One region of the Afipia sp. GW823-FHT06G09 genome, then DNA from elsewhere that is predicted to be linked to it. Evidence: riboswitches for the same ligand, from Rfam matches in the RefSeq annotation. Region 1 holds a riboswitch; the other holds the start of a gene.
What was found. Region 1 has a riboswitch for S-adenosylmethionine ahead of metX (homoserine O-acetyltransferase MetX). Riboswitches for the same ligand answer to the same signal wherever they lie in the genome.
Positions count from the first base shown of each region.

Region 2: it holds a riboswitch for S-adenosylmethionine, as region 1 does, so the genes downstream of both, AC1Q67_RS16480 (O-succinylhomoserine sulfhydrylase) here and metX (homoserine O-acetyltransferase MetX) in region 1, are expected to answer to the same signal.

Region 1 covers NZ_JBXAHF010000003.1:417,430-424,161, reverse strand. Annotated here, with positions in the region: gene AC1Q67_RS14425 (DUF2125 domain-containing protein) at 1-991, shown strand, start outside; gene AC1Q67_RS14420 (prephenate/arogenate dehydrogenase family protein) at 1,089-2,033, opposite strand; gene hisC (histidinol-phosphate transaminase) at 2,030-3,124, opposite strand; gene AC1Q67_RS14410 (chorismate mutase) at 3,146-3,985, opposite strand; SAM riboswitch at 4,182-4,261, shown strand; gene metX (homoserine O-acetyltransferase MetX) at 4,349-5,548, shown strand; gene metW (methionine biosynthesis protein MetW) at 5,550-6,209, shown strand; gene AC1Q67_RS14395 (NlpC/P60 family protein) at 6,468-6,732, shown strand, end outside.
Region 2 covers NZ_JBXAHF010000003.1:817,004-823,735, forward strand. Annotated here, with positions in the region: gene AC1Q67_RS16470 (acyl-CoA dehydrogenase family protein) at 1-1,328, opposite strand, end outside; gene AC1Q67_RS16475 (2'-deoxycytidine 5'-triphosphate deaminase) at 1,475-2,623, opposite strand; SAM riboswitch at 2,680-2,759, shown strand; gene AC1Q67_RS16480 (O-succinylhomoserine sulfhydrylase) at 2,831-4,063, shown strand; gene AC1Q67_RS16485 (PhzF family phenazine biosynthesis protein) at 4,073-4,912, shown strand; gene AC1Q67_RS16490 (SGNH/GDSL hydrolase family protein) at 4,920-5,822, opposite strand; gene AC1Q67_RS16495 (SGNH/GDSL hydrolase family protein) at 5,822-6,592, opposite strand; gene AC1Q67_RS16500 (OpgC domain-containing protein) at 6,589-6,732, opposite strand, start outside.

The DNA of each region.
Region 1 (6,732 bases):
CTCGGTCGCGGGCTTTCCGTTCCGCATGGAAGTCCGCTGCACCGATCCGGTGGTGACGCTGACGTCGCAAACCGCAGATCAGACCCAGCTCACAGCGCGGCTGAAGGATATTCTGGTGGTCGCGCAGGTTTATGATCCGACCAAGATCATCGCCGAATTCACCGGGCCGGCGACCGTCGCAAGCCGCAACGAGGCACCGTCATTTGTGGCGGGCTGGACCACGGGCCGTGCCAGCGCCTCTGGCCTGCCGACGCCGCAGCGCGTCTCGCTGGTGTTCGACGATCCGGCGCTCGATCGCATGAACGGCTCCGCCCAGACACCCCTGTTGCGCGCAAAGCATCTCGAGCTGCATACACGCCTGCTGGAAGGCTCGTTGTCGAACAATCCGGTGGTGGAAACCGCGTTTCAGGTGAACGCCGGAAGCCTGCAGGGCCTGCATCCCATTCTCGCCGAGCCGTTTGATGCGGACATCCGCGCGTTGCTGCGCGGCCTGAAGGATTTTGCGCCGAAACCCTGGCCGGAACGGTTTCGTGAAATTCAGGCCGCGGGCGGCCGACTCGATTTCACCCAGTCGCGCGTGCAGCAGGGCGAGACCATCGCGGTTGCCGCCGGTTCGCTCGCTCTGACGCCGGCCGGTTATCTCGACGGCGAACTGACGATGACAGTCGCCGGGCTTGAGCGGGTGGTCTCGCAGCTCGGCATCGACAAGCTGCTGATGGACGGCGTGCCGCAATCGACCGTCGATCGCATCGCGCCCGGCATCAGCGCACAGGACGTCAACAAGGTGATCGGTGCGCTCGACCGTATGATTCCCGGACTCGGCAATGTCGCGCGCAAGAACGCCAATGCCGGCGTAGTGGCGGGCATCAACATGCTCGGCCAGGCCTCAACGCTGGAAGGCAAGCCGGCACGGGCGTTTCCGCTGAAATTCACCGAGGGTGTGATCTCCATCGGTCCGCTGCGGATCGCGCAGACAGCGCCGCTGTTTTGAGTTTTTCGTCATTGCGGGGAGCTGAGCGACAAAGCAATCCAGCTTGCTTCAAGAATGGATTGCTTCGCTGCGCTGGCAATGACGCGTCGGAAGAAAGCTACTTCCCTTCCGGTTTCGGCAGGTTCGCGTGCTTGCGGCCGAAGTCGGGATCGGCGGTTTCCTGACCGAGATTGACGATGCCGCGGCGGATCGCGCGGGTGCGCGTGAAGTGATCGAACAGCGCCTCGCCGTCGCCGCGCCGGATCGCGCGGGTGAGCTTCGACAAATCTTCCTGAAACGCCCCGAGCATTTCCAGCACGGCATCCTTGTTGGCGAGGAACACGTCGCGCCACATGGTCGGGTCGGATGCGGCAATGCGGGTGAAGTCGCGGAAGCCGCCCGCCGAGAATTTCAGCACTTCCGCCTGTGTCACGTCTTCCAGTTCATCGGCGGTGCCGACGATGGTGTAGGCGATCAGATGCGGCAGGTGACTGGTGACGGCGAGCACGAGGTCATGATGATCGGCGGCCATGGTCTCGACATTGGCGCCGAGCGCGCGCCAGAATGCCGCGAGTTTCTCGACGGCGGCCGGATCGGCGTCCGGCGGCGGCGTCAGGATGCACCAGCGGTTGATGAACAGTTCGGCGAAGCCTGAATCGGGGCCGGAATGTTCGGTGCCCGCAACAGGGTGCGCCGGAACGAAATGGACGGTCTTTGGCAGGTGCGCGGACATATCCCGCAGCACCATGCCCTTGACGGAGCCGACATCGGAAACAATCGCGCCCGGCTTGAGATGCGGCGCAATTTCCTCCGCGACCGGCCCGCAGGCGCCGACCGGGATGGACAGGATCACAAGGTCCGCGTCCTTCACGGCGTCCTTGTTTGTCTCGACCACGCGATCGACGATGCCGAGTTCCTGCACGCGCGCACGGGTTGCGGGCGAGCGCGCGGTGGCCACGATCTCTCCGGCAAGTCCCTGGGCGCGCGCCGCGCGCGCGATCGAGCCGCCGATCAGGCCGAAGCCGATCAGTGCGATACGCTTGAATAGCGGCTCAGTGTTCACTTCTGCCCCATGAATTCGGCAAGCGCCGCGACCACGAGGCGGTTGGCTTCCTCGGTGCCGACGGTCATGCGCAGCGCATGCGGCAACTTGTAGTTCTTCAGCGCGCGCAGGATCAGCCCGCGCTTGGTGAGGAACGCGTCGGCATCTTCCGCCGTCTTGCCCTTCGTTTGCGGGAAGTGGATCAGGACGAAGTTCGCCACGCTCGGCGTTACCTCAAGCCCGAGCTTGCCGATTTCATCGGTCAGCCAGGTGCGCCAGGTGTCGTTATGCGCGCGGGACCTGTTCTGATGCTCGGTGTCTTCCAGCGATGCGATGGCTGCTTCGGAGGCGGGCGTCGAGACATTGAACGGGCCGCGAATGCGGTTCACCGCATCGATGATGTTGGCAGGGCCGTACATCCAGCCGACGCGCAGCGATGCGAGGCCGTGAATCTTCGAGAAGGTGCGCGTCATCACCGTGTTGTCGGTGGTGGCGACCATCTCGATGCCGGCCTCATAGTCGTTCTTCGAGACGTATTCAGAATAGGCCGCGTCGATCACCAGGAGCACATGCGAAGGCAGTCCGGCGCGCAGCCGCTTGACCTCGTCGAACGGCACATAGGTGCCGGTCGGGTTGTTCGGATTGGCCAGCCACACCATCTTGGTGCGCGGCGTCACCGCACCGAGAATCGCGTCGACGTCGGCGGTGTAGTTCTTCTCCGCCGCGATCACATTGATGGCGCCGTTGCCCATGGTCGCGATCGGGTAAACCAGAAAGCCGTGCGTGGTGTGAATCGCCTCGTCGCCGGGGCCGAGATAGGTGTGCGCGAGATAGTTCAGCAGTTCGTCCGAACCCGCGCCGCAGATGATGCGGTCGGGATCGAGGCCGTAGGTGCGTCCGATGGTTTCGCGCAGCGCGCGCGAGGTGCCTTCCGGGTAGTCCTCCAGATGATCGGCGGCGGCCTTGTAGGCGGCAATGGCTTTCGGCGACGGCCCGAGCGGGGTCTCGTTCGCGGACAGCTTGAAGACGCGGCCGGTCAGCCCGGCGCCGCTTTTGCCCGGCGTGTAAGGCGCAATATCGAGAATGCCTGGCTTCGGCACAGGACGGGACATCAACTCAACTCCGAAAGAAGACTATTTGGACGTAGTGGCAGGCGGCACCGTATAGCGCGTTGCATGGCTCCCGACGAGAGCCGATGAACGCACCGATGCTCCGGCCGCGACCAGCGCGGCGGTGATTCTCGCAAGGCCGTCCGGTCCCGGAACCGAGATCAGCAGGGCCGCGCCGTCGGAAGCCGTGTCCGGGACGGCGATAATCTCGGAGAACGGCGACAGCGCACGCGCGACATCCGCGCTCCAGCCGGAGACGCGCACGCTCCACATCTCGACCTCGGTGACCATCGCATCTGCGGCGACGCGCGACACCACGAACACCGGCAGCGCGGCGGGGTGATCGGCGCGCTCGACGAACGGCAGGCGCGCGATGATCTTCGGCGCATTGGCCGGCTCCAGCGCGAGCCACCAGGGCGTGCGGCTGCTGACGGCGGAAATCAGCGCAAGGTCGCCCTTGGATTTTGCCACCGCCTCGACCGCAGCTTCGGCGTTGAAATGCGGGATGAACGGAACGGTGAAGCCGAAATGGAATCGCGCCGAATCCCGCATCGCGGATTCGCCGACGGACAGATCGGCATGCACCGAGAACGGCGCCTGCACATAAGTGAAGGTCGAGATGATGACGCGCCAGATGCTCTCCACGGTGTCGAGCGGGAGAATGCCGCGATGACGCTGCACAAGGCGGCGCATCATGTCGGCCTCGCGCGCGGGGCGGAAGGCCGAGCCGACTTCCTGCGTTTTTTTTACGGAGATCAGACGGTCGATGATGTCGCCTCGCTTCATCAGCAGCTCATGCACCTGCTCATCGATGGAATCGATTTCGCGGCGCAGGTCCTGGAGGGATGGCGGTTGCTTGGTCATCTCTTCAACATGGGCCGGACGCGGTGTGCGGCGGCCTTCTGGAATTCATCGAAAACGGGATTGTCGGGCGCATTGATAGGCAGGAGAGCGCCCGAAAGCAAAGAAAACATTGGCAATTCCAGCCTCACACGATCGCAGGGAGGGGCTGCGTTTTCGCGGTGCAGCTTGACGAAAAGGCTGTTCGTGACTAGTAACTTAGCTATTCCGTGGTCATTTGAGCCGGCCGGCTTGCAGCCACGTTAAACAACTCGCTAAACAGGCCGGGGATGTAAGTGATCCCGGCCGAACCTCGTTTCAGGCCGGGTTTTTTGTGCCTGATTTCCGACGTTGGTCTCGCGACCTGCTGAGGAGGCCAGTAGCAAAATGGTTAATGTCAAACCGTTGAAGAGCGACACACCGTCCACCGAGCGCGCGCACGAGGCGGATCATCCGTCGTCGCTCCTCGCGCAGTTCGGCGCGGACAAGCCGCTGCGGCTGGACTGCGGCATCGATCTCACGCCGTTCCAGATCGCCTATCAGGCTTACGGCCAGCTCAACGCGGATCGCTCCAATGCGATCCTGATCTGCCATGCGCTCACCGGGGATCAGCATGTCGCGAATGTGCATCCGGTCACAGGCAAGCAAGGGTGGTGGCAGACACTGGTGGGCCCGGGCAAGCCGATCGATACCGACCGCTATTACGTCGTGTGCGCCAATGTGGTCGGCGGCTGCATGGGCTCCACCGGGCCATCATCGACCAATCCCGCGACCGGCAAACTGTGGGGACTGGATTTTCCGGTCATCACTATTCCGGACATGGTGCGCGCGCAGGCGATGCTGCTCGATCATCTCGGCATCGAGAAACTGTTCGCCGTTGTCGGCGGATCAATGGGCGGCATGCAGGTGCTGCAGTGGACCACGGCTTATCCCGAGCGCGTGTTCTCCGCGCTGGCGGTGGCATGCAGCACGCGGCATTCGGCGCAGAACATCGCATTCCACGAACTCGGCCGTCAGGCCGTGATGGCCGATCCGGACTGGCGCGGCGGACGCTATTTCGAGGATGGCACCCATCCGCACCGCGGGCTCGGCGTTGCACGCATGGCCGCGCATATCACGTACCTGTCCGACGCGGCGCTGCATCGCAAGTTCGGCCGGCGCCTGCAGGACCGCGAAGTGCCGACGTTCTCGTTCGATGCGGATTTCGAGGTCGAAAGTTATCTGCGCCATCAGGGCTCGTCGTTCGTGGAGCGCTTCGACGCCAACAGCTATCTCTACCTGACGCGCGCGATGGACTATTTCGACATCGCCGCCGATCACGACGGTGTGTTGGCGGAAGCCTGGCGCGGCACGCGCACGCGGTTCTGCGTGGTCTCGTTCACCAGCGACTGGCTGTTTCCGACCTCGGAGGCGCGGGCCGTCGTTCACGCTCTCAATGCCGGCAGCGCCCGGGTGTCGTTCGCGGAGATCGAGACCGACAGGGGACACGATGCGTTCCTGCTCGACGTGCCCGAGTTCATCGAAATCTCCCGCGCGTTCCTGGAATCGGCTGCGTCGGCGCACGGTCTGACCTCGGCGAGCCGCTAACATGACAATCCAGGATCAAACATTCCGTCCGACCGCTGTTCTTCCCGTCACCGAGAACGGCTATCGCGCCGATCATTTGCTGGTCGCGGAGATGGTCGAACCCGGCTCGAAAGTGCTCGACGTCGGCTGCGGCGAGGGCGATCTGCTGCGCTTGCTGGAGACGCGTGGTGTTGACGGACGCGGCATCGAACTGTCGCGCGAGGGCGTCAACCGCTGCGTCGCCAAGGGACTCGCCGTGGTGCAGGGCGACGCCGACACCGACCTGATCAATTATCCGGACGATTCGTTCGATTACGTAATCCTGTCGCAGACCTTGCAGGCGACGCGCCAGCCGCGCGTGGTGCTGGAGAATCTGCTGCGCATTGGGCGCAGCGCCATCGTGTCGTTTCCGAATTTCGGCCACTGGAAGATGCGGCTCCAGTTGCTGGTGAAGGGCCAGATGCCGCGCACCGACAACCTTCCGGCGACCTGGTACGACACGCCGAACATCCATTTCTGCACCATCAAGGACTTCGTGCAGTTGTGCGACGAGATCAACGTCAAGATGGAGCGCGCGGTGGCGCTCGATCTTTATGGCCGTCCGCTGCGGCTCAACGCGCCATGGTGGTTCTGGAACATGTTCGGTGAGCAGGGCGTGTTTCTGCTCAAACGCCGCGACTAGATCCAAAGTTCGCTCCGGGGAATGCCGCAAAGTGTAGCGAACTTCGGATTCAGGAGACCGGCACGCGTTAACATTCGCGGCTCCAATGTGGCCGTGTATGTTCGCATTCTCGCCGTGAAATGATCCCGTTATCGCCGCGAAATGAATCCGCGAGCGCCTTTTCCTGTCTTGCTCTCGTCACACCTAGCCGGTTTTTGCGCTGCGGTATGTCGTTCGCGTGCGAACGATGGGCACAGGGGGTGTCACGAGGACTAATGGATGACTCTATCGCGTAAACTTCGCCTGCCACTTCGAGGCGCCGCGCTGGCGCTGTGTTCGGTGGCAATCGTCGCACTGGCAACTCCGGCTTCGGCAAGGCCTCATCACGGCGCAAGCCGTCACTACCACGCTCACCTTTCCAAGCATCACGCCAAGAAGCATTATCGTCATCACGCACGGCGTGGCCGCTACGCCGCAGCAGCGGCCACTGCGGAAGCATCGACGTCGCAGGGCTTCGGTGGTTTCGGCGGCTCGAACATTGTCG
Region 2 (6,732 bases), 400 kb from region 1:
TCCCAGATCGAACCAAGATGCGCATCGCGTAAGAGCCGCGGCGTAGCGAATTCTTCGATGTAGCCGATGCCGCCGCGCATCTCCATCGCCTCGCCACAGACCTTGCGAGCATCGCGTGTGGCGCGGTACTTCAGCGTCGGCGTCAGCACGCGGAGCAATGCCGCCGCGTCCTGACTACCGGCTTCGGCGCGATCCAGCGCATCGGCCGTCATGAAACTCATCGACACCGCCTGTTCGGTCGCGAGCATGATTTTCATCAGCTGACGGCGTGCGAGCGGCATGTCGACAATGCGGCGGCCAAAAACCACCCGGTTGTGGGCAACGGTGTTCGCATCATGATGTGCGCGGCGCATCAATGCAGCGGATTTCACGCCGTTGGAGAGCCGCGACCAGTTGACCATTTCGGCCATCTGCACGAAGCCGCGATCAAGCCGCCCAACGGCGTAAGCAACCGCGCCTTCAAGCTTGATTTCGCCTGACGCCATCGAGCGGGTGCCGAGCTTGTCCTTGAGACGCACAATCCGGTAGTGGTTCGGCGAACCATCGTCGAGTTCGCGCGGCATCAGGAAGAGGCCGACGCCCTGCGTGCCGCCAACCGCGCCTTCCGGCCGCGCCAACAGCATCACCATCTTGGCATCGGCGTTGGAGCAGAACCACTTCTCGCCATGGAGCCGCCAGTGATCGCCTTCCTGCACGGCCGTGGTGGTCAGCTTGCCGACATCGGAGCCGCCCTCCTTCTCGGTCATGAACTGGCCGCCCTGGGTCAGCTTCGACATGTCGGTCTGCGTCAGGCCGTCGAGATACTTTGCCTTGAGCGCTTCATCTCCGAACCGTGACAGCAGGCGCGCGGCGCCGTCCGTGACATTGATCGGACACCCGAGACCGAACTCAGCCTGATTGAACAGGAATGTGAAGGCGTGTTTCGCCACCGCCGGATAAGTATCGGCCCAGCCAAGAATGCCCTTGCGATGCGACATCGCGTGAATGCCGAACTCGCCATAAGCCGCGCGCTCAAGCTCACGATACGCCGGATGATACTCGATCCATTGCCGGTCGTTGCCGAAGCGGTCGCGTTGATGCAGCACCGGGCCGTGTTTGTCGGCAAGGCGGGCGCATTCATCGAGATGCCCTCCCGCAAGCGCTCCGAGCCGGTCGAGATGGGGCTCAATGTGTTGAAACAACACGGCGGGAAGATGGATGCGCAGCAGATCGGCGAGGATCGGATCGGCGCGATAGAAATTCATGCCCGAGGTGTCGGGCGCGATCAGACCGAACCCGGATGTCGAAGCTGATGTCTCAGCGGGCGGAGTTTTTGCGGCTGCAACCATGGCGTTTTCATCCTGCCGGGATCGCTCCCGTTGTTTTCAGGAATGATCCGGTATTTGGATGCCCGCGGCAAGCTGGCCGGAAGCCAATGGCGGCATGGGTGAAATGTGCCGCGAGGGGACGTAATTCGCAGAGCGGAACCCGGCCGCTAGGTCCGAAAATGCTTCGAGAGCTTCAGGCCCTGCCCCTGATAATTCGATGCAATGCGCTGGCCATACAGCGCATCGGGGCGCGACAGCATTTTCTCATACACAAGACGACCGACGATCTGGCCGTGCTCGAGAATGAACGGCACTTCGCGCGAACGCACCTCCAGCACTGCGCGCGAACCCTGCCCGCCCGCGCCCGCATAGCCGAAACCGGGATCGAAGAAGCCGGCATAGTGGACGCGGAATTCGCCAACCAGCGGATCGAACGGCACCATCTCGGCGGCGAAATCCGGCGGCACCTGCACCGCTTCCTTCGACGCGAGAATATAGAACTCGCCGGGATCGAGGATCAGGCTGCGATCCGGCCGCGCGCGGATTGGCTCCCAGAATTCACCCACCGTGTATCCGGCACGGCGATCGACATCGACCACGCCGGTATGGCGCTTGGCGCGGTAGCCGACAAAACCATCGGAGCCCTCGCCGGACAGATCGACGCTCAACGCCACACCGCCGGCGAGATCGGCTTCGTCGCTGTCGACCAGACGCTCGGCTTCATGCAGCGCCTCCAGTTCTTCGCCATCGAGCAGCGGATGGCCGGTGCGGAAACGAATCTGCGACAGCCGCGATCCTTCACGCAGCAAGACCGGGAATGTCTTCGGGCTGATCTCCGCATAGAGCGGGCCATGATAGCCGGGCGCGATCATGTCGAAGCGGCGCGTGCCGTCGGCGATCACGCGGGTGAAAACGTCAAGCCGGCCGGTCGAGCTTTTCGGATTTGCCGCAGCCTGAATCGTCGGCGGCAGCGCCAGGCTTTCCAGCAGCGGCACGATGTAGACGCAGTTGGTTTCCAGCACCGCGCCATCGGACAGATCGATCTCGTGCAGCTTCAGTTCATCGATACGCTGGGCCACAGTCATGTCCGGCCCCGGAAGGAAGCTGGCGCGCACGCGGTAGGCGATCGCACCGAGGCGCAGGTCGAGACTGGCCGGCTGGATCTGGCTTTCAACGAACGGATATTCCGGCAGGATCAGGCCGGCATCGGCCATCGCCGCGATCATGCGGTCAGGCAGAATTCCTGTCGCGTCGGGGGCAAGTGTGAAGGCCACGGGGTAATCCTCGGCTATCGGCTGATCCAGCAAAACAAGCATTTTATCGGTTATCCGATGGGGTGCTTGACGGAAAGGGCATGCGGGATTAAGCCTAGAACTTATCCCGTGGTCATTTGAGCCGGCCGGCTTGCAGCCACGTTAAATAACTCGCTAAACAGGCCGGGGACAGTGTGATCCCGGCCTGTGGAAAGATTTTCCAGGCCGGTTTTTTTGTGTCCATCGCGAGGTGGCCACGATGGAGTGCACATGTCCGAGACCAAAACGCCCGCGGCCAATACGTCCCCAAGCAAGCCGCTATCCCCGACCCGCAATTATCGCCCCGAAACCCGCCTCGTGCATTCCGGCACGCTGCGCTCGCAGTACGGCGAAACTTCCGAAGCGCTGTTCCTGACGCAGGGGTTCATCTACGACACCGCCGAACAGTGCGAGGCGCGCTTCACCGGCGCAGACCCCGGCTTCCTGTATTCGCGATTTTCGAATCCGACGGTTGCGATGTTCGAGCAGCGCATGATCGAACTCGAAGGCGCCGAAGCCGCGCGCGCGACCGCGACCGGAATGGCGGCGGTGACCACCGCCATTCTTGCTCCGCTCAAATCCGGCGATCACGTCGTCGCCGCGAAAGCGCTGTTCGGCTCATGCCGTTATGTCGTGGAAGATCTGCTGCCGCGTTACGGCATCGAGTCCACGCTGGTCGATGGCCATGATCTCGACCAATGGAAGAAGGCCGTGCGGCCGAACACCAAATCGTGCTTCCTCGAAAGCCCGACCAACCCGACGCTCGATGTGGTGGACATCGCAGCGGTCGCGGACATCGCTCACAGCGTCGGTGCGAGGCTGATCGTGGACAACGTGTTCGCAACCCCGATCTGGCAGAGCCCGCTCACGCTCGGCGCTGACGTCGTGGTTTATTCAGCGACCAAGCACATCGATGGCCAGGGTCGCTGTCTCGGCGGCGTCATCCTGTCGTCGGAGGCGTTCATTCAGGAGCACATCCACACGTTCCTGCGCCAGACCGGACCTGCAATGTCACCGTTCAACGCATGGGTGCTGCTGAAGGGCCTCGAGACACTGAGTATTCGCGTCAAGGCACAGACCGAAACGGCAGCCGCCATTGCCGATGCACTGGCAAAACACCCGAAAATCTCACGGCTGATCTATCCGGGCCGTGCCGACCACCCGCAGGCCGCGATCGTGAGGAAGCAGATGCGCGCAGGCTCGACGCTGATCGGCTTCGAAGTCAGGGGCGGCAAGGCGGCAGCATTCCGCACACTGAATGCGCTGAAGCTGGCGCGGATTTCCAACAACCTCGGCGACTCCAAGAGCATCGTCACCCATCCCGCAACCACGACGCATCAGCGCCTGACACCGGAAGCACGCGCCGAACTCGGCATCAGTGAAGGCTTCATCCGCTTCTCGGCGGGCCTGGAACACAAGGATGATCTGATCGAGGACCTGAATGCGGCGCTGGAGACAGCGTGAGGAAACCGGATGCAGACATTTGATTTCCAACAGGTCGATGTCTTCACCGGCAAGCGCCTGAAGGGAAATCCGCTTGCTGTGGTTATCGGCGCCGACGGACTTCCCGACGGCGCCATGACTGCGCTCGCGAACTGGACGAATCTCAGCGAGACGACCTTCCTTCTGAAACCGACAGTGCCGGAAGCCGACTATCGCCTGCGGATTTTTACGCCTTCAGGCGAACTCCCGTTTGCCGGCCATCCGACATTGGGCAGTTGCCATGTCTGGCTGAGCCTGGGGAATACCGCCAGGCAGGCGCATGTCGTCCAGGAATGCGGTGCTGGCCTCGTTAAAATCAGACGCGACGGGAACAGGCTGGCATTCGCCGCGCCTCCTCTGCGCCGCACCGGAAATGTCGAAAGCGATATTCTCGATCAGATCGCCCACGGCCTGCAAATTCGCCGGGACGCCATCAAGGCATCGCAATGGATCGACAATGGCCCCGGCTGGGTCGCCGTGATGCTGGCATCACGCCCGGAAATCCTTGGGCTGAGGCCAGACTATCCCGCCCTCGGAACTCTGAAACTCGGCGTGGTCGCACCGTGGGACCCCTCGCGCGACGGCGGGGATATTTCTTTTGAGGTTCGCGCGTTCGTGTCCGACCGCGCGACAGAAGACCCGGTCACGGGCAGCCTGAATGCAGGTCTCGCCCAATGGCTGATGTCCGCAGGACTCGCACCCGCTGCCTATGTCGCGAGCCAGGGCACCGTACTTGGGCGGGAGGGCCGCATTCACGTCGAGCGCGATGGTGATGATATCTGGATCGGCGGCGAGACGCTGACATGCATCAAGGGCAAGCTGACGGTCTGACGCAGCCCTACATCGGACGAAAGGTCATCACGTTGCTCGGGATGTTGACGCCCGCCTTCACCTGCCCGACCGATCTGATGATGGTGTCGCCGAGCAACTGGGCGAAACATGCGTAGCCCCAGTCGTTCATATGCAGGCCGTCGCCGATCACAAACTTCTCGAACGGCATTTTCTCGTCCTCGTGCCACTGCCGCATAACTTCGAAGCGCGGAAACACCGAGACATTTTTTAGCTTGGCGACATCGCCGAGCAATTTGACCATCTTGCTTGCGTTCTCGGTCTTCGCTGCAACAGCAGGAACGTACTGCGGGTCAATCAGTACGACATCGATGCCGCGGGCCTGAAGGCGCGCGATGCCGTCTTCCACGAGCGCCGCCGTCGCAGCGATATCGCTTGCGTTGCCCTTGACGACAGCGTTGGTGCCGAGTTGCCAGATCACGAGATCCGGATCGGCATCGAGAACGGCGACATCGAACCGCTTCATCATTTCGGGCGCGTCCTGCCCGCCCATGCCACGATTGATGACACTGATGTCAGCGGTTGGAAATTTGCGGCGCAACTGATCCGCAAGCCGGCTTGGATAATTGTAGGCCGCCGACGTACCGTAACCGACCGTGGTGGACGACCCGAATGCGACAATGGTCACCGGCTCGTCCGCAGCGATCCGCCGGGCAACGCGCGGCAGCGAGCCGGGAATGTCCTTCACTCCCTTTGCAGGCAGGCAAGGCACGCGGGTGAGAATATCCCCCGCCCCCTTTGCCACGTTCTTCGCCGCTTCAATGGCCTTGGTGCCGAGGCCTTTCTGCTGCGGCGCTTCAGGCGCCTGTGCCAAAACCGGAGAAACGGCTGGCGAGCCGCACATCATTGCGCCCGCCATGGCGGCAATCGCCAAACGACCGTAAAAATTCATCAACGTTGAATCCTGAGCTCCGCCGGATTAATGCGCGACGCCTCGACGATCATCGTCGACAGCGACCGGCCGATGCAGTCATGAACCCGTTTCGCCATTCCAAATCCGTGTGCCGGGCCGAACAGATCGAAGTCGCCGGCCTCGCTCCAGTGCCGCATGATCGCAAACCGATCGAACACCGGAATTTCATGCTCCTGCGCGACCACCCGCATCGTATCGTTGTACGGCGTGACCGAGAGCATCGTTTCCATACGTGGGTTGTATTGCAGATTGATCAAGAGCACGTCGACGCCGGCCTTTTGCAAGGCACCGATGCCATTGTCCAGCGCCGCGCGGAAATCGTCCGTGTCGATCGAGCGGATCGCATCGACCGTCCCCGTCTGCCAGATCACGAGATCCGGCTTCTGGTCCGCAGGAAGCTTTTCGATCAGCTGACCGAACCCGGCGGCAGCCTCCGCTGCGGTCTTCTTGGGCCGGAGATCGGTCCGCACGTTGACGGCCACGCCCGCGAGGTTCTCGCGCAACGTCGCTTCGAGCCGCGCCGGGTAGGACGCGCTCGCCCCGTCGGCACCGGCGAGAGCCGAAGAGCCGCTGCCGACCACGAGGATGTCGAGACGCTTCCTGGTCTTGATCGCATCGGCGACCTTCGGAAACACGCTTTCGGTCGTCAGGAGATAAGCCGGCACGACGCATCCGGGGGTGTTCTCCGCATGCGACGGAGACGCCGCCAGGAGACCCATCGCTATCCCTGCCACCAGCAGCGCTTTCATGATCCGCCTCCCGCGAGATCGGCGTCGCTTTCCGCGCCCTTCGCACGTTTGTCGGTCTTGCTTGCCTCGATCTTGTACCACGAAAACAGCGAGGCCGCGGCTGACATAATGACGATCCCGGCCATGCTGACGAAGAAATG